DNA from 4 places in the Mesorhizobium sp. 113-3-3 genome. Region 4 is predicted to be linked to each of the others. Evidence: riboswitches for the same ligand, from Rfam matches in the RefSeq annotation. Region 4 holds a riboswitch; each other region holds the start of a gene.
What was found. Region 4 has a riboswitch for cobalamin ahead of JG746_RS17335 (CbtB domain-containing protein). Riboswitches for the same ligand answer to the same signal wherever they lie in the genome.
Positions count from the first base shown of each region.

Region 1: it holds a riboswitch for cobalamin, as region 4 does, so the genes downstream of both, JG746_RS23565 (DUF1636 family protein) here and JG746_RS17335 (CbtB domain-containing protein) in region 4, are expected to answer to the same signal.
Region 2: it holds a riboswitch for cobalamin, as region 4 does, so the genes downstream of both, JG746_RS01970 (aromatic ring-hydroxylating oxygenase subunit alpha) here and JG746_RS17335 (CbtB domain-containing protein) in region 4, are expected to answer to the same signal.
Region 3: it holds a riboswitch for cobalamin, as region 4 does, so the genes downstream of both, metE (5-methyltetrahydropteroyltriglutamate--homocysteine S-methyltransferase) here and JG746_RS17335 (CbtB domain-containing protein) in region 4, are expected to answer to the same signal.

Region 1 covers NZ_AP023243.1:4,798,715-4,802,918, reverse strand. The annotation lists gene JG746_RS23575 (AraC family transcriptional regulator) at 1-554, opposite strand, end outside; gene JG746_RS23570 (winged helix-turn-helix domain-containing tetratricopeptide repeat protein) at 704-2,197, shown strand; cobalamin riboswitch at 2,362-2,568, shown strand; gene JG746_RS23565 (DUF1636 family protein) at 2,660-3,058, shown strand; gene JG746_RS23560 (ABC transporter ATP-binding protein) at 3,055-3,843, shown strand; gene JG746_RS23555 (ABC transporter substrate-binding protein) at 3,893-4,204, shown strand, end outside.
Region 2 covers NZ_AP023243.1:436,211-440,414, forward strand. The annotation lists gene JG746_RS01950 (ABC transporter ATP-binding protein) at 1-80, shown strand, start outside; gene JG746_RS01955 (DUF680 domain-containing protein) at 167-403, opposite strand; gene JG746_RS01960 (DUF680 domain-containing protein) at 476-682, opposite strand; gene JG746_RS01965 (DUF680 domain-containing protein) at 755-952, opposite strand; cobalamin riboswitch at 1,448-1,648, shown strand; gene JG746_RS01970 (aromatic ring-hydroxylating oxygenase subunit alpha) at 1,763-3,010, shown strand; gene JG746_RS01975 (hybrid-cluster NAD(P)-dependent oxidoreductase) at 3,031-4,128, shown strand.
Region 3 covers NZ_AP023243.1:6,582,641-6,586,844, forward strand. The annotation lists gene JG746_RS31690 (OmpW/AlkL family protein) at 1-26, shown strand, start outside; gene JG746_RS31695 (cytochrome P450 family protein) at 122-1,354, shown strand; partial or broken gene JG746_RS31700 (cytochrome P450) at 1,321-1,608, shown strand; cobalamin riboswitch at 1,883-2,082, shown strand; gene metE (5-methyltetrahydropteroyltriglutamate--homocysteine S-methyltransferase) at 2,199-4,204, shown strand, end outside.
Region 4 covers NZ_AP023243.1:3,562,719-3,566,922, forward strand. The annotation lists gene JG746_RS17330 (aromatic ring-hydroxylating oxygenase subunit alpha) at 1-1,090, opposite strand, end outside; cobalamin riboswitch at 1,261-1,458, shown strand; gene JG746_RS17335 (CbtB domain-containing protein) at 1,492-1,671, shown strand; gene JG746_RS17340 (CbtA family protein) at 1,687-2,505, shown strand; gene cobU (bifunctional adenosylcobinamide kinase/adenosylcobinamide-phosphate guanylyltransferase) at 2,498-3,013, shown strand; gene cobO (cob(I)yrinic acid a,c-diamide adenosyltransferase) at 3,015-3,629, shown strand; gene JG746_RS17355 (hypothetical protein) at 3,656-3,970, shown strand; gene cbiB (adenosylcobinamide-phosphate synthase CbiB) at 3,988-4,204, opposite strand, start outside.

The DNA.
Region 1 (4,204 bases), 1.2 Mb from region 4:
GCATCGTCGCCGTTGACGCAGACGCCATAGGCGACGTCGCCGGTCTCGCCCGGAATGTTGCCGATATACGGGCCAAAGCGCTGCCACTGCATCGGAATGGCGGCGCTGGTTTCGCAACTGTAGCGTTCGCCCAGCCCCGCGATCAGGAACGGCCGGCTGGTCTCGAAGCGCGGCGGCTCGAGGTTGGTGAGAAAGGACTGGTCCATCAGGATAGGCTCCACGAGGTCGAGCGTGTTGGTCGAGCCTTGCGCGCGCACCAGCTCCGGCGTGGTGCCGAACTGGTCGCGGAAAGCCCGGGTGAAGGCCTCATGCGAGTTGTAGCCGGCCTCGAGCGCAACCGAGAGGATGTCGGGCGCCCCTTCGGCCAGCCTGCGCGCCGCCTCGCTCAAGCGCCGCGCGCGCATATAGCCCATGACGGAGCGGCCGGTGGCGGCGCCGAAGGCGCGCGTCACATGAAAGCGCGACACGCCGCTGCTTGCCGCGACGTCGTCCAGCGAGATCGCCTCCGGCAGATGGCTTTCGACAAACCACAGCGCTTTCTCGGTCGGGTTCATGGTTCCTCGCATTGGCGCGCCGACATTACTGACCGTGTCGACGGCCAGTTTGATCGAAATTGCGCATTGGGCAATAATGCATGTGTCCGTGCCGCGTCGACGTGGGAATTGATGCGGCATGATCCCATGCCCGGGGAAGGGGTGTCCCGATGACTGCCGCGGTTGCCGACCAGGTGTTCCGGTTTGGCGGGTTCACACTCGACCTTGCCATGGGCACGCTGCGTGACGTCAACGAGCCGCTGTTCCTGCGCCCCAAGGCCTATGCGCTGCTCTCGCACCTTGCCCGCAACATGGGCCGGGTCGTGCCGAAGTCGGAGCTGATGGATGCCGTCTGGCCGGGCGTCTATGTCACCGAGGATTCGCTGACGCAGTCGGTGCGCGAAATCCGCAAGGTGCTGGGCGGAGAGATGGTGCGCACGGTCTCCAAGCGCGGCTATATGCTGGCGGCCGGGATGGAAGCCGCGCCGAAGATCGGCGCCCAGCCGATCGTGGCGGTGGTGCGCTTCCGCAACGAGAGCGGGGACCCGGTCGACGAGGCCATGGTCGACGGTTTCGCCGAGGATCTCATCAACGGCGTCGCTCGCTTCGGCACGGTCACCGTGCTGGCGCGCAACTCAAGTTTTTCTTTCGGCTCCTATGGCCGCGCCGAGTGGCCGCAGATCCGTGCCCGTATCGGTGCCGACTATCTGGTTGAGGGCTCGCTGCGCCGGCAGGGCGAGCATGTCGTCGTGGCCGTCAGCCTCATCGACATCGCCACCGCCAGCCAGCTCTGGGGCGACCGCTACCAGTCGCAGGGCGATGGCCTGTTCGCGATCGAGCGTCAGATCGTCGAGCAGATCGTCAGCCGGTTGGTCACGAGGGTCGCCAATGCCGGGCTGGAACAGGCCTCACGCAAGCCGATAACCAGCCTTGCCGCCTACGAGCTTCTGCTGCGTGGCTTTGCGATGTTGCGCGATCCCGCACAGACCGACCAGCGCAGCGCGGAAATCCTGTTCGAGGCGGCCATCGCCAAGGACCCGAACTACGGCCTGGCCTATACCTATCTTGCCCTGGTGCGGGCTTTGGACGGAGAGTTCGGACGTGCCAGAGATGCGGTGCTGGAAAATGCGCGCGACCTTGCCGACAAGGGCCTCGCTCTGTCGCCGGACCAGCCGACCGGTCACCGCGTGCAGTCGCTGATCCGCCTCTATATGCGCGACCACGAAGCGGCGGAACATCATTTGCGCATCGCGCTGCAGCTCAACCCCTACGATGCCGACAGCATCGGGCAGATGGGCATGCTGCTGACCATGCGCGGCCGGCCGCTCGAGGCGCTCGACTGGCTGGCGCGCGGCATCCGCATCGATCCCTTGCACCCGCACTGGTACCAGTTCGACCGGGCACTCGCGCTCTATATGATGGGGGAATACCGGCAGGCGGCGGAAGCGCTGGAGCTGGCGACGCGCCCGGCGCCCTGGATCCGCACAAGGCTGGCGGCCTGCTATGCGCAGATGGGCGACATGGAGAAGGCGCGGCGGCAGATCGTCCTCATCGAGGAGGGCGATCCGTTTTTACCGATCGACTATGCGCTGCGCGGCGTTCCGTTCGAGAACAAGGCCGATGCGGAGCATCTCGCCGAAGGCGTCAGACTCGCCCTTGGCTAGTGCATGTCGCTAAGCATCGAAAACAAAGATCCAAAGCGCTTCTATGTAGCGGCCCTGATTGACATCGTTGCCTGACTGTGTATGTAACGTTATAACAAATTAGATGATTTTGCCGGCGCATTCGAGATCGGACCAAAAACCGTTGCGGCGCGATCGGCGGGAATCTACGATGGCGTGGTGATGGTCCCCGAGTCGAAAGGCGAGGGGTGAAAAGGGAACACGGTGAGACCCGCAAAAGGTTGATGCCGTGGCTGCCCCCGCAACTGTAAGCGGTGAGCAAGATCCGACATGCCACTGGCCGGCAAGGCTGGGAAGGCAGGATTGCGCTGAGACCCGCGAGCCAGGAGACCTGCCATCACTGAGTTGACCGGACGGGGTGTGCCGGGAGGAGACGTGGACGTCGGTCTTGTCGGCCGGCTCGCCAACATCCTTCCGTCGCCAGTTTTGGAAAGTGACGGAACGTTGGACGGCGCCATCGATCATCGCATCATCGTGTGCACGCTTTGCCGCGACATCCCGACCGGGATCAGGTCGGGCGAAGGCCTGTGTGCCGATTTGCGGTCCCGGCTCACGGCCCACCATGAGCCCGCCGTGGCGCATAGCTTCACGGTCGAAGGCGTCGAATGCATGGCGGGCTGCGCGCGGCCGCTCACGGTGGCCTTCCAGGCTCCAGGCAAGGCTTCCTATCTCTTCGGCTCCATCGACGCCGAGGCCGATGCCGGCGATCTCGTGCGATTTGCCAGGCTTTACGCCTCGCTCGCCGACGGCTGGTGCAATTCCGGACAACGGCCGCCGCGACTGGCCGGCAAGACGCTGGCCCGCATCCCCGGACCGGGCAAGTGCGCGGGCAACAACCGATGACGATTCCGCTTCTCGAAGCCCGCGACCTCTGCGCCATGGCGAATGGCCGCGATCTGGTCCACGCCGTCAGCCTGTCTATCGCTGCGGGCGATCGCCTTGCCATCATCGGCCCCAATGGCGCCGGCAAGACCACGCTGCTGCGCATGCTGTCGGGCATACTCAGGCCAAGTTCGGGCGAGGTGAAGCTTGGCGGGTGCCGGATGGACAGGATCTCGACCGCCGAGCGCGCGCTGCACATCGCCGTCGTCGGCCAGACCGACCAGCCGGACCCGCGGCTGGCGGTGATCGACTATGTCGAACTCGGCCGCGTCCCGCATGCGGGCCGCAGACGCAGGAGCGAGGAGCGCGACATCGTCGTCGACGCGCTGCGCCGGACCGGCCTGTTGCCGCTGCTTGGCCGCACGATCGGCTCGCTGTCGGGCGGCGAACGCCAGCGCGCCCAGCTGGCGCGCGCCATCGCGCAGCAACCGAAAGTGTTGTTCCTCGACGAGCCGACCAACCATCTCGATCCGCGCGCCCGTGGCGAGCTGCTCGAACTCGTCGCCGGCTTCGGCATGACGGTGATCGCGGTGCTGCACGATCTGGCTCTGGTGACGCCCTTCGCTACCCGGGTCGCGGTGATGCACGAAGCGCGGCTGCATGCGCTGGCAGCACCCCGCGAGGCGCTGACCCAGAAACTGATCCGCGAGATTTTCGGTGTCGACGTATTTCGCCTGCGCCATCCAACCGAGGACCGCGAACTGACGGTCTTCGATGTTCCGAACCGCGCCGCGCCGCCTTCCTGATCGAAACCCATCCCTTCTTCCGACACAGTTCAACCTAGGAGCAAAATCCGTGAAACGTCTTGCACTGTCGCTCGTCTTCTCGCTGCTGGCCTCGACGGCCTTCGCCTTCCCGGTCACCGTCGACAGCTGCGGCAAGCCGCTGACCTTCGACGCGCCGCCCAAGCGCGCCGTCATCCATGATCTCAACATGGCCGAGATGGCCTTCGCGCTGAAGCTGCAGCCGTCGATCGTCGGCCTGACCGGCATCACCGGATGGTACAAGGTCGGTCCCGAATTCAAGGTCGAGCAAGGCGCCATCCCGGAACTCGCGCCCAAATACCCGACGATCGAGAATCTCGTCGCCGTCGAGCCCGATTTCCTC
Region 2 (4,204 bases), 3.1 Mb from region 4:
CCAACGCCGAGGACCTGCATATCTTCGACGCGGACGGACATTCCTTCGCGCTGCAAAAGCCGGAAGCAAAAGCGGCCTGAGGCCGCACGCACTGCCGGGTCAAAGCGACACAAAAAAGAGCGGCGGGCTAGGCTCGCCGCTCTTTCTTGGAAATCAGCTTCGGCTGTTAACGGCCGAAGAGGTTCCGGTCGCTGCCCTGAGGAGCGGACTTCTGCACGTCGCCCGACGAATTGAGCAGCTTGTAGACAGGCGAGCCGTTCTCGCGAATCGAAGCCGTACGCGAGTTGTCGATCGAAGTTACGGCGGGCTGGTTGGCGCCATCGGAGCCATAATTGTCACTGCCCGCGAAAGCACTGCCGGGGATAGCCAGAACGGCGGCGGCAGCAAGGATGATCTTGTTCATTTTAGTCTCCTGAATTTCTTAAGATCGGCCGGAGCAGCGAGCGGAAAGCCCGCCGCTAGCCGCGATCGGTTGTTAGTTGTTGCCGAAAAGGTTGCGGTCGGAGCCCTGCTGAGCAGGAGCCTGGGTGGCCGGAGCCGACTTGCCGACCGAAGCCGTGTAGGAATTGTCGACCGCAGCGGCCGGCTGGTTGGCACCGTTGGAACCGTAGTTGTCGCTGCCGGCGAAGGCGCTGCCGGAAATGGCCAGGACGGCGGCGGCAGCAAGGATGATCTTGTTCATGATAGTCTCCTGAATTTCTTGAGGTCAGCCGTGGCAGCGGGCGAAAAGCCCGCCACCAGCCGCCATCGGTTGTTAGTTGTTGCCGAACAGGTTGTGATCGGCGCCCTGGGCAGGCGTCTGAGCAGCCGGTTCCGACTTCTTGGTCGAAGCGGTGTACGAGCTGTCGACAGCCGTGGCTGCGGCGGCATTCGAACCATAGTGGTCGCTACCAGCGAAGGCGCTGCCGGAAATTGCCAGAAGGGCGGCGGCAGTGAGAACAATCTTTTTCATTTTTAGTACTCCAGTATTTTTTCCGTCCGTCTAGCGGCGTGTCTTGGGATTGAAATCGCGTCGTTCGGACAGCCCCGATGTGGGAAAGCCCTCTCGCCGTTTCCAATCACGAAGTTGTTCCGTGTGGACCAAGGATTCACCACTTGAAATTGCGCCAAGGCGGTCCACGTGAAACATTTTCCTACTTGATATCAGACTGTTAGCTAAAACCAGTGCTGCGATCACCAACTGTATCGGGGGCCCGTCGTTCACACCGTCCTGCACGCACCGTCAACAGAAACGAACCGTTCGGTTCGATTTTAGACTTTGCTAATAGTCACTTTTCGATACCGTTAACCTTTTTTGCGCCGGTTCCGGGTCGATCTTGCCGAACGGCACCGCCGCCACCGGGGGCGATTTTCGTGAGGGCTGTCCGTGCCCTGTTCGTTGCGCATGCGTGTCGCGCCACATGGATGCGATGTCGCTTTCATGCCGATGTCGCAAACGCTGTCGTGATTAGATCATGTCATCTCAGGTGCCGCTTCGTGACGACGGGGCGGAGAATTGGGAAGCCGGTCAAAGTCCGGCGCTGCCCCCGCAACGGTGGTGGAGTTCAAGTCGCAACGGGAGACCACTGGGCGAAAGCCTGGGAAGGTGTCGCGACCGTCCGCAAGGACACTCCAGAGCCCGGAAACCAGCCCGAGATTTTTGAACTCGACTGATCGCGGTGGGCGGTCAAGAGGCGGACGGCGCATGCCCGGCTTTTGCCGTTCTGCGTCTAATCCTTCCTCAATCACCACCAGTTCAGTCCTTGAAGCATGAGGACAGGACATGGATGCGCGCAACGATATGCTGAGGCTCTTGAACGGCCGCAGAGAGGGCTTCTCGCTCGAGCAGCCCTTCTACACCGATCCCGATTTCTTCAAGCTCGACATGGAGCTGATCTGGTATCGCGACTGGCTGTTCATCGGCCATGATTGCGAACTTCCCAAGCCCGGCAGCTTCATCACCGTGCAGATCGGCGACTATCCGGTCGTGCTGGTGCGCGATCAGCAGGGCAAGATCAATGCCTTCCACAATTCCTGCCGCCATCGTGGCAGCCGTGTCTGCAACACCGACAGGGGCATGGCCGCCAAGCTGGTCTGCCCCTATCACCAGTGGACCTATGAGCTGGACGGAAGGCTGCTGTTTGCCCGCCAGATGGCCGACGGTTTCGACAAGAGCCAGTTCGGCCTGAAGCCGGTCGCCTGCGAAAGCGTGGCCGGCTATGTCTTCATCTGCCTGGCCAAGGAGCCGGCCGACTTCGCGCCGATGCGGGCGATGATCGAACCCTATCTCAAGCCGCACCGGCTCGGCGAAGCAAAGATCGCCTTCGAGAGCACGATCGTCGAGAAGGGCAACTGGAAGCTCGTCTGGGAAAACAACCGCGAGTGCTACCATTGCGCCGGCAACCATCCGGAGCTGTGCAAGACCTTCCCGGAAGCCCCGACGGTGACCGGCGTGCAAGGCGCCGACAGCGATCCGGAGATGCTGGCGCACTGGGCCAAATGCGAGGCCGCCGGCCTGCCGAGCAAGTTCCGCATCGACCCGGCCGGGCAATACCGCGCCACCCGCGCGCCGCTGCTGCGCGACGCTGTCAGCTACACGATGAACGGCAAGCGCGCGGTGAAGAAGAACCTGTCTGACACGGTCTCGGCCGATCGCATCGGCACGTTGATGCACTATCACTACCCGACGACCTGGAACCATATCCTCATCGATCATGCCGTCACCTTCCGCGTGCTGCCGATCAGCGCGACGGAAACGGCGGTGACGACGAAGTGGCTGGTCCACAAGGATGCGGTCGAGGGCGTCGACTACGATCTTGCCGAACTCACCCATGTCTGGACCGAGACCAACGACCAGGACCGCCGCATCGTCGAGGAAAACGCCTTCGGCATCCTGTCGCCGGCCTATGAGCCCGGTCCCTACTCGGAGCTGCACGAGGGCGGCGTGATCCAGTTCGTCGACTGGTACGCGCGCTTCATCGGTCCGCGCCTTGCCGATGACGGCCGGCCTGCGCTGCGCAGTGTCGCTTGAGAGGTTGAGGGATGAACGCGATGACTGACCTTGGCCTTTATCGCCATCTTGATCAGATGGCGCCCTGGAACGACAGGCTGCAGGTGCTGGAAGTGATCGGCGTCAGCGACGAGGCGCCTGACGTCAAGACCTTCACCTTCCGCTCCGACAACCAGACCTGGTTCCGCTACAAGCCGGGCCAGTTCGTGACGCTGGAACTGCCGACGCCGGACGGGCCGCTGATGCGCACCTATACGCTGTCGTCCTCGCCGTCGCGGCCGTTCTCGATCGCGGTGACGGTGAAGGCGCAGGCCGGCAGCATCGGCACACGCTGGATGTTCGATCATCTGGTGCCCGGTTCGCACGTCAAGGCCTATGGGCCGAACGGCGACTTTTCGCTGCACAGCCACCCGGCGGCCAAATATCTGTTCATCTCGGCCGGTTCCGGCGTGACACCGATGATGTCGATGCTGCGCTGGCTGAACGATTGCGCGCCGTGGACCGATGTCGGCTTCGTCAACTGCGCGCGACGCCCGGAAGAGATCATCTTCCGCAAGGAGCTCGAACTGCTCGGCGGCCATATGCCGGGCCTGTCGCTCGGCTTCATGATCGAGGAACGGTCGAGCCGCGAGGGCTGGTACGGCCATATGGGCCGCATCGACGCGATCCGGCTGCCGCTGCTGGCGCCCGATTTCCGCGAACGCGAGATCTTCTGCTGCGGTCCGGATCCTTTCATGCGCGCCGTTCGCGGCATGCTGGAAGCCGCCGGCTTCGACATGACGAAATACCATCAGGAGAGCTTTGCCGCACCCGTGATGGAGGAGGTCCCGGCACCGTTCGCGTCGCCCGGCGAAGACGGCGTGGCCGTTCCCGTCGAAGCAACACCGATCCGCTTCGCGCTTTCGGATGTCGATGCCGAGTGCGTCGCCGGGCAGACCGTTCTGCAGACGGCGCGCGCCTCCGGCGTGCGGATACCCGCGGCCTGCGAATTCGGCCTGTGCGGAACCTGCAAGGTGAAGAAAGTCTCGGGCGCCGTCGAAATGAGCCACAATGGCGGCATCCTCGATCACGAGATCGATGACGGCTTCATCCTTGCCTGCTGCTCGAAGCCGCTGTCGGCGCTCGAAATCGAGGCGTAACAGCGGTCGGGAGGACCCTGCATGGCGGCCTTGCCAAGCAGTGGCGGCTGCTTGATAGGAACGTGGGTCAAGGTCG
Region 3 (4,204 bases), 3.0 Mb from region 4:
GCGCAGGTCTGACCTACCGCTTCTGAGGACGAAGCACACTGAGGGGCACTTTTCGAAGTCCGCGCGCGGATCATCCGTGCCGAGAAGTGGACCCGCGATGGTTCTTAAAGGAGCTGTTGGCATGCGCGTAGAAAACGATCATTGCGACGTGATCGGTGTGCCGGCCGCTCCCACGCAACTTGATCGTCTTTCTTCTGCGATTCTGCGGCAGGGGGGGATGGCGCGAGTGTCGCTTCCAGGCGATCTGGTGACCTGGGCGGCAGCCCGTCACCAGACGCTCAGGCAGATGCTTTCCGACCAGCGTTTCAACAAGGACTGGCGACAGTGGCGGGCGCTGCAGGACGGCGAGATTCCCGAGGATCATCCGCTGATCGGGATATGCAAAGTGGACAACATGACCACGGCGCACGGCGCCGATCACCGGCGCTTGCGCGGCCTGCTGTCCAGCAGCTTCGCGCCCAGTCGGATCGCCTTGCTGGCGCCACGGGTCGAACAAAGCGTCGATCGACTCCTGGCCGACATGGCGCAGCGCGGCGGCAGTGCCGATCTGATGAGCGAGTTCGCCGCTCCGCTGCCCACCAACGTGATCGCCGAACTGTTCGGTTTGCCGGACGAACAGCGCGAAGAGATCGTCGCGCTCACCTACAGCATGGCCAACACCTCCGCCACAGCCGAAGAGGTGCGACAGACGCGGCAGCGCATCCCGGAGTTCTTCCGTCGCCTGATCGCGCTCAAGCGGGGCCAGCTCGGAGATGATCTGGCTTCGGCCCTGATCGTCGCCCGTGACAAAGGCGAGCTCGTTTCCGACACCGAGCTCATCGACATGCTGTTCATGGTGCTCTCTGCGGGCTTCGTGACCACCGCCGGCGTCATCGGCAATGGCGTGCTGGCATTGCTGACGCATCCGCAGCAACTGCACTTGGTGCGCAGCGGCCAAGTTCCGTGGTCACAGGCGATCGAGGAGATCCTGCGCTGGGGCAGCTCAGCGGCCAATCTGCCGTTCCGCTATGCCACCCAGGACGTGGAGATCGACGGATGCATGGTCCGCCGCGGCGATGCCGTCCTGATGGCGTTCCATGCGGCGAACCGGGACGAACAGGCCTTCGGCCCCGGCGCCGACAGGTTCGATGTCACCCGGCGGCACAACCCGCATTTGTCGTTCGGTGAGGGGCCGCATGCCTGCCTGGGCGCTGCGCTGGCGCGCCTGGAATTGCGCTGCGCCTTCCCCGCGCTGTTCGGGCGGCTGGAGGATCTGGCGCTGACCATCGCCGCGGAGGACGTCGTCTACATTCCGTCTTACGTCATTCGCTGCCCGCAGCGCCTGCCGGTCACCTTCCGCCCTTCCATCGCTTAGAGAGTGCGGCATTCACCCCGGATTCGGTGATTCTTGGTTTGCCGGAGTGGCTGGTCTCGCGCGAGGGGGGGCGAGCATGCCCGGTTACGCACGATCGTGGCGCCGGCGTTCAGCAACCGAGGGTGAAGCTGCTCGCGGAGCAGGTCGAGGCGAGCGCCGCGCAGTTTGTCGAGACGCTGGCGGCCCGGCCCCAGTCCGCCCACCTGCGGCGCCACCTCTTCTTTCCGCTTGCGGCCATGGTCATCAGCGCGCTGGAATGCGCAAGCACGCTGAGCGAAGCCGAGCGGGAACAAATACCGGGATTCCCGGCTGACCGTGACGACCTGGCCCGACTTTACGCCCTTTGAGCCCGGCGACCTCGATCTGATCCGGCGTCGCCGATGGGGACAAGGATCTCTCCGAGCCTGCACTGATAAGAGGCGGCATCGTAAGCGGCTTTGGGCGAAAGAGACCGATCAGCGCAAGGGCATTATTCGCATCATCACATAAACATCTCGTTATATGCATTGACAAGGAGCGAAGCTGCTGTGATTGTGCGCATGTCGTGGTTCTCCGCGCGGCACTGCTGTAGCGGAGCTAAGAGGGAAGCCGGTGCGATGCCGGCGCTGCCCCCGCAACTGTTAGCGGCGAGCCAAGCCCATTGGTGTCACTGAGGCGAACGGCCTCGGGAAGACGGGCAGAGGCTTTGACCCGCGAGCCAGGAGACCTGCCACGACGAACAACGTCCACGGGCGGGGTGTCTCGGTGGCCGCGGTAGCTTGGCTTCGTGCCGCCTGCTTGCGCGTTCCTTGTCCCCACGCCCCAACCATCGGGGTATGGCATGACTGTCTCTCAACAAATTCCAGTGGCAACGCTCGGCGTGCCGCGTATCGGTCGACGGCGGGAACTCAAATTCGCGCTTGAAAGCTACTGGTCCGGAAAATCTCCCGCTGCCGACCTGCTCGCGACGGCGAAGGCGCTACGCGCCGCCAGCTGGAGGGAGCAGCACGATCACGGCGTGTCGAAAATCCCGTCCAACGATTTCTCGCTTTATGACCATGTGCTCGACACCGTCATCATGGTCGGCGCCGTGCCGGCACGATACGTCTGGACTGACGGCGAGGTCCCACTCGATACCTATTTCGCCATGGCGCGCGGCGACCAAGGTCAGGCCGCTGATTGTGGACATGCCGGTGACGAGCATGCGGCCAACGGGCATGGCCTTGCCGCGATGGAAATGACCAAATGGTTCGACACCAACTATCACTACATTGTGCCGGAACTTACCGACGATCAGAGCTTTGCCCTCTCGTCGGCGAAACCGGTCGATCATTTCCTCGAGGCCAAGGCGCTCGGCATCCACACGCGCCCGGTCCTGCTTGGACCGGTTAGCTTTCTCAAGTTGGCGAAGTCACCTGAGGAAGGTTTCAACCCTATCGCGCTCCTGCCACGGCTGCTGCCCGTCTACGAGGAGCTCCTGCGGAGGCTGAAGCTCGCGGGAGCCGATTGGGTGCAGATCGATGAGCCGGCGCTCGTGGTCGATCTGGTTCCCAACGAACGGGATGCCCTCCAATTCGCCTACTGCCGGCTGTCAAAAGCAGCACCGGAGTTGAAGATCATGGTCGCTACCTATTTCGGATCGCTGGGAGACAATCTCGAGACCGCAATTTCTCTGCCCGTGGCGGGACTGCACGTCGATCTCGTGCGCGCTCCAGAGCAGTTGGAGACCGTCGGCCGGCTCGCGCAGAAGGAACTTGTGCTCTCGCTCGGGCTGATCGACGGCCGCAACGTCTGGCGCGCGAACCTGCCTGCCATACTTGACCGCATCAAGCCGATCGTCGCCGGCTGGCCGTTGGACCGCGTGGAGATCGCCCCGTCCTGCTCGATGCTGCATGTGCCGATCGACCTGGACATGGAGACGGCACTCGATGCGGACGTGAAATCGTGGCTCGCCTTCGCGGCGCAAAAAACCGACGAGCTGGTCGTGCTCGCCCGTGCCCTGGCTGAAGGCCGGGACGCGGTCGCCGCCGAACTAGAGGCGTCGGCTGAGGCTGCCGCCGCTCGCGCGACATCCGCTAAGGTGCATGATCCGCTCGTCGAAGGTCGGGTCGCCAGCATCAAGGTCGCCATGACGCGCCGGAAGAGCGCATTCGCCGTGCGCTCCAAGCTTCAGGCCGACACGTTTGGCTTGCCATCCTTCCCCACCACGACGATCGGCTCCTTCCCGCAAACAGCCGAGGTTCGCAAGGCGCGGGCAGCCCATGCCAAAGGCGAGCTGAGTTACGTCGACTATGAGGCGTTCCTGAAGAAAGAGATAGAAGCCGCCGTTCGCTGGCAAGAAGAGATCGGACTCGACGTGCTGGTCCACGGCGAATTCGAGCGCAACGATATGGTGCAGTATTTCGCCGAGCAGCTCCGCGGCTTCGCCTTCACGCAACACGGGTGGGTGCAAAGCTACGGCTCGCGCTTTGTGCGACCCCCGATCATCATTGGAGATGTGTCGCGACAACAGCCGATGACACTACACTGGTGGCGATACGCCCAGTCGCTGACGCTAAAGCCGGTGAAGGGCATGCTTACCGGCCCGGTGACGATCCTCAACTGGTCCTTCGTCCGGGACGACCTTGCCCGCCCAGCCGTCTGCCGCCAGGTCGCGCTCGCCATTCGCGATGAAGTGAGCGACCTCGAAAAGGCCGGCGCCAGGATGATCCAGATCGACGAAGCCGCACTGCGCGAGGGCTTGCCGCTGCACGAGGCCGACTGGCAGGCCTATCTCGACTGGGCCGTCGAATGCTTCCGGCTGGCTTCAACAGCGGTCGGCGATGCGACCCAGATCCACACCCATATGTGCTACTCCGAGTTCGGCGATAT
Region 4 (4,204 bases):
GGAAGCGGTGCAGCTCATACTCCTCGGGCATCAGTACGCCGGCGGCGTGGCGCATCGAGCGCAGGCCTCTCTGGTTGACCTCGCAGATCGCCGCGTCCTCTTCCAGCACCTGTGAGCCAAAGGCGACGATGTTGTCGATGTCGGTCACGGCCAGCGCCTCGGGCGCGAAGAGCCATTCCGCGACAAGCTCCGTCTGTTCGGGACCGAGCGGCACCAGGCGCACGGTCCTAACATAGTCGACATGACCGACGATGAACATCGACGGCAGGCTGGTGGCGTAGGTCTGGCCGGCGGCGCGTTCGGCTGGTGTCAGGCCTGAGAAGACCGGCCCATGCGTCTTGCCGTCACTCGACCATGTTTCGGCGCCGGCGCGCAGGCCGCCGGAAAATTCCGGCGCGTCATTGTCGGCGTGGCGTGTCCATTCGGGATCGTCGTGCCGGCTCATCAGGCCGCGGCCATAGATCGGCACCAGCCGCGACAGGTCCTTGTGCACGCCCGGACAATGCAGGCACTCGTTGAAGTTTTCCCAAAAGATCTTCCAGTTGCAGTGCATCACCTTGCGCAGCACATGGCCCGATAGCAGCGTTTCCAGCGGCCAGTTGCCGAGATCGCCGGAGGCCGGGTCGAAGGAGGCCTGCGCGGAGCCCGCCGCATCCTCCTGCAGATTGACGAAGACGAAGCCGCGCCACACCGAGAGCGCGACGCGATAGAGCGGATGGTCGGCCTTGTCGAAGCCGTCCGGCAGCGATTTTGAAGGCACGCGTACGAGGTCGCCGCGCTGCGAATAGGACCAGGCATGGTAGGGGCACGTGATCAGCCGCGCCTTCAGCCGGCCTTCGCTCTCCTGGCAAAGCTGCGAGCCGCGATGCCGGCAAGTGTTGTGGAAGGCACGCAGTTCGCCGGTGTCGTCGCGCAGCACGATGATGTCCTGCGTGCCGATGCGGAATCGGCGGAAGGCCAGCGGCTCTGCCAAATCGGCCTCGCGGCAGACGAGCAGCCAGTTTTTGTACCAGATGGCGTCGAGGTCGCGCTGGTAAGCCGCTTCATCCCAATAGGCCGACGTGGGCAGGGTCGATTCGACCTGGGTCAGGCCATTGTAAGGGGCGCGCTCGCTGGCAGTGGGCTACATGGCTGGCTTCCTGTGAAGCGATCAGCCGACACCCGGCCAGGAGAATTGTCAATTGTCGTGCCTGGAGACGGCATGGCGCAATCGCGCTGGTTGTCGGCGGAATTTGGTTTGCCGCGTGTCGCGATTTTCCCTATAGTCATGCAGTCGTCGGTTCCGTTTTGGAGCCAAGAGGGAATGCGGTGCGGGCGAAGTTCTTGCCCAATGCCGTGGCTGCCCCCGCAACTGTGTGCGGTAGTCCTCTCCATATGCCACTGAAGATTCGTCTTCGGGAAGGTGGGGAAGGGCGCTGATCCGCGAGCCAGGAGACCTGCCGACGACGGCAAAACTGACAGGCCCTCGGGTGGAGGGTGAAAGGACAAGATATGAATACCGCTTCCGTCTCCCTCGGCGCCTCCGTCTCCTCGCAGTCGCGCTTCATGCAGCTGGCGCTTGCCGCGCTGCTCGGCACGTTCATCATCGGCTTTGTCGGCTTCTCGCATATCGAAGCGGTCCACAATGCCGGTCATGACAACCGGCATTCGATGGCGTTTCCCTGCCACTGACGAGGATCTGACATCATGAATCTGTTTCGCAACGTCGTGTTCATCGCGGCGATAGCAGGGCTCGTGGCCGGCGTCGTCCTCGCCTGCATGCAGGCCTATGCCACCGTGCCGCTGATCCTCAAGGCGGAAGTCTACGAACAGGCCGAAGGCGGCCACAGCCATGACCATGCCGCCGCGCCCGCGGCGCCGGCCAATGCTGCCAGCGGCAACGCCATGAGCTCTGCCGCGCCGGCGGCATCGAACGCCATGAGCGCCGCCACCCCGGCTCCGGCCGTTGCCGCTGCTCCGGCCGAAGACGAGGGCTGGGCGCCGGCCGACGGCTTCGAGCGCTTCGCCTTCAACGTGATGTCCAATGTCGTCACCGGCATCGGCTTCGCGCTGATCCTGGTCGCAGTGTCGGAATTCGCCGGCGGCATCGGCAATTGGCGCCAGGGCGTGTTCTGGGGCCTGGCCGGCTTTGCCATCTTCACTTTGGCGCCAGGTCTCGGCCTGCCGCCGGAACTGCCGGCCATGCCGGCGGCGGACCTCACGCAGCGCCAGATCTGGTGGGTGGCGACCGTGATTGCAACCGCTATCGGGCTCGGCCTGATCGCGTTCCGCAAGTCGCTGCCTCTGGCCATCCTAGCCGTGGCGCTGATCGTTGCTCCGCACATTGTCGGCGCGCCGCAGCCCGACAGCTTCGAGACGCCGATCCCGGAAGGCCTGCATCACCAGTTCGTGGTGGCGGTGACGCTGACCAATCTGGTGTTCTGGCTGGTGCTCGGCGCCGTCGTCGGCGTGGTGCGCGGACGCTTCACCGGCACCGCGACCAGCCTGCGCGACAGCTTTGCCTGATCGCAACGAACTGACCTTCATCATCGGCGGTGCGCGCTCCGGCAAGAGCGCGCATGCCGAAACCCTGGCGACGGCCTTGCCCGCGCCATGGACCTATATCGCGACAGGCCAGGCCTATGATGACGAGATGCGCGAGCGCATCGCGCTGCACCGCTCGCGGCGCGGCGAGGGCTGGACGACAGTCGACGCACCGCTCGATCTTGCCGCCGCGCTCGAGGCGTTGCCCGACAACCAGCCGGTACTGGTCGACTGCCTGACGCTATGGCTGACCAATCATATGCTGGCCGATCACGACGTCGTCGCCGAGTGCCGGCGGCTGGCGGATGTGTTGTCGCGGCCGCGCGGACCCTGGTTCGTGGTCTCCAACGAAGTCGGGCAAGGCATCGTGCCCGACAATGCCCTGGCGCGCCGTTTTCGCGATGACGCCGGCCGGCTCAACCAGCATGTCGCTGCAATTGCAGATACGGTGCTGCTGATGGTGGCGGGGCTGCCGCTCAAGGTGAAGTGACATGACCGACATCGACAATAAGGACGAAGAGCGCCATCGCGCCAAGATGGCCAAGCGCAAGGCCGTGCAGGATGCCGAGGTGGCGGCCAAGACGATCGAAAAGGGGTTGTTGATCGTTAACACCGGTCCGGGCAAGGGCAAGACCACGGCCGCCTTCGGCCTGGCGCTGCGGATGCTCGGCTATGGCAAGCGCGTCGGCGTCGTGCAGTTCATCAAGGGCAAATGGCACACCGGCGAGAAGGATGCGTTTGCTGCCTTCGGCGATCGCGTTGTCTGGCACGCGATGGGCGAGGGTTTTACCTGGGAGACGCAGGATCTGAAGCGCGATATCGCGGCCGCCGAAACTGCCTGGGCCAAGGCGCTGGAGTTGATCGCCGATCCCTCGATCAGCCTTGTCGTGCTCGATGAACTCAACATCGCGCTACGCTACGATTATCTCGATCTCGACAAGGTGGTTGCCGAGCTGAAGGCGCGCCGCGAGGGCCTGCATGTCGTCGTCACCGGCCGCAACGCCAAGCCGGCGTTGGTCGAAGCGGCGGACCTGGTTACCGAAATGGGCGTGACCAAGCACCACTTTTCAGCAGGCGTGAAGGCGCAGCAGGGGATAGAGTTCTAGTCGCTTGGCAAGCGGGAGCGTTGTTTTTGGAACAAGCTGTAATCGTCTATCTTCGTCTCAATGACGGTCAGTTTGGAACGCTGCGAGAGCACGAACCCGTTCGCGCGTTGGAGGAACGGTTAGAGCAAGCCGTTGGAAGTGCTTCGGTCGGAGAGTTTGACGGCGATTTGTTTGGTGAGGGTGAGTGCGTCCTCTACATGTACGGGCCAGATGCTGAACGACTTTTTGCCGTGATCGAACCTATATTGAAATCGTCTCACGTGGCTGCCGGCGGGTATGCGATCAAGAGGTTCGGCGAGGCAGCTGATCCAAGCGCAAAGGAAATCCGCGTCACTTGGTAGGTTGGGTTTCGATCTACTCAGGCCAAGATGACGACGACCGAAACCAGCCCAAACAGCGCGATCAGCAGATAGTCGGCCATGCGGTAGAGTTTCAGCGCCCGCCGGATGTCGCCGCTGTCCACGTCGCGGCGGCCGCCTTCGCCCATGAAGGCGTCGTCGACCATGATGCCGCCATAGCTGCGCGGCCCGGCAAGCGCCAGGCCAAGCGCGCCCGCCATGGCCGCTTCCGGCCAG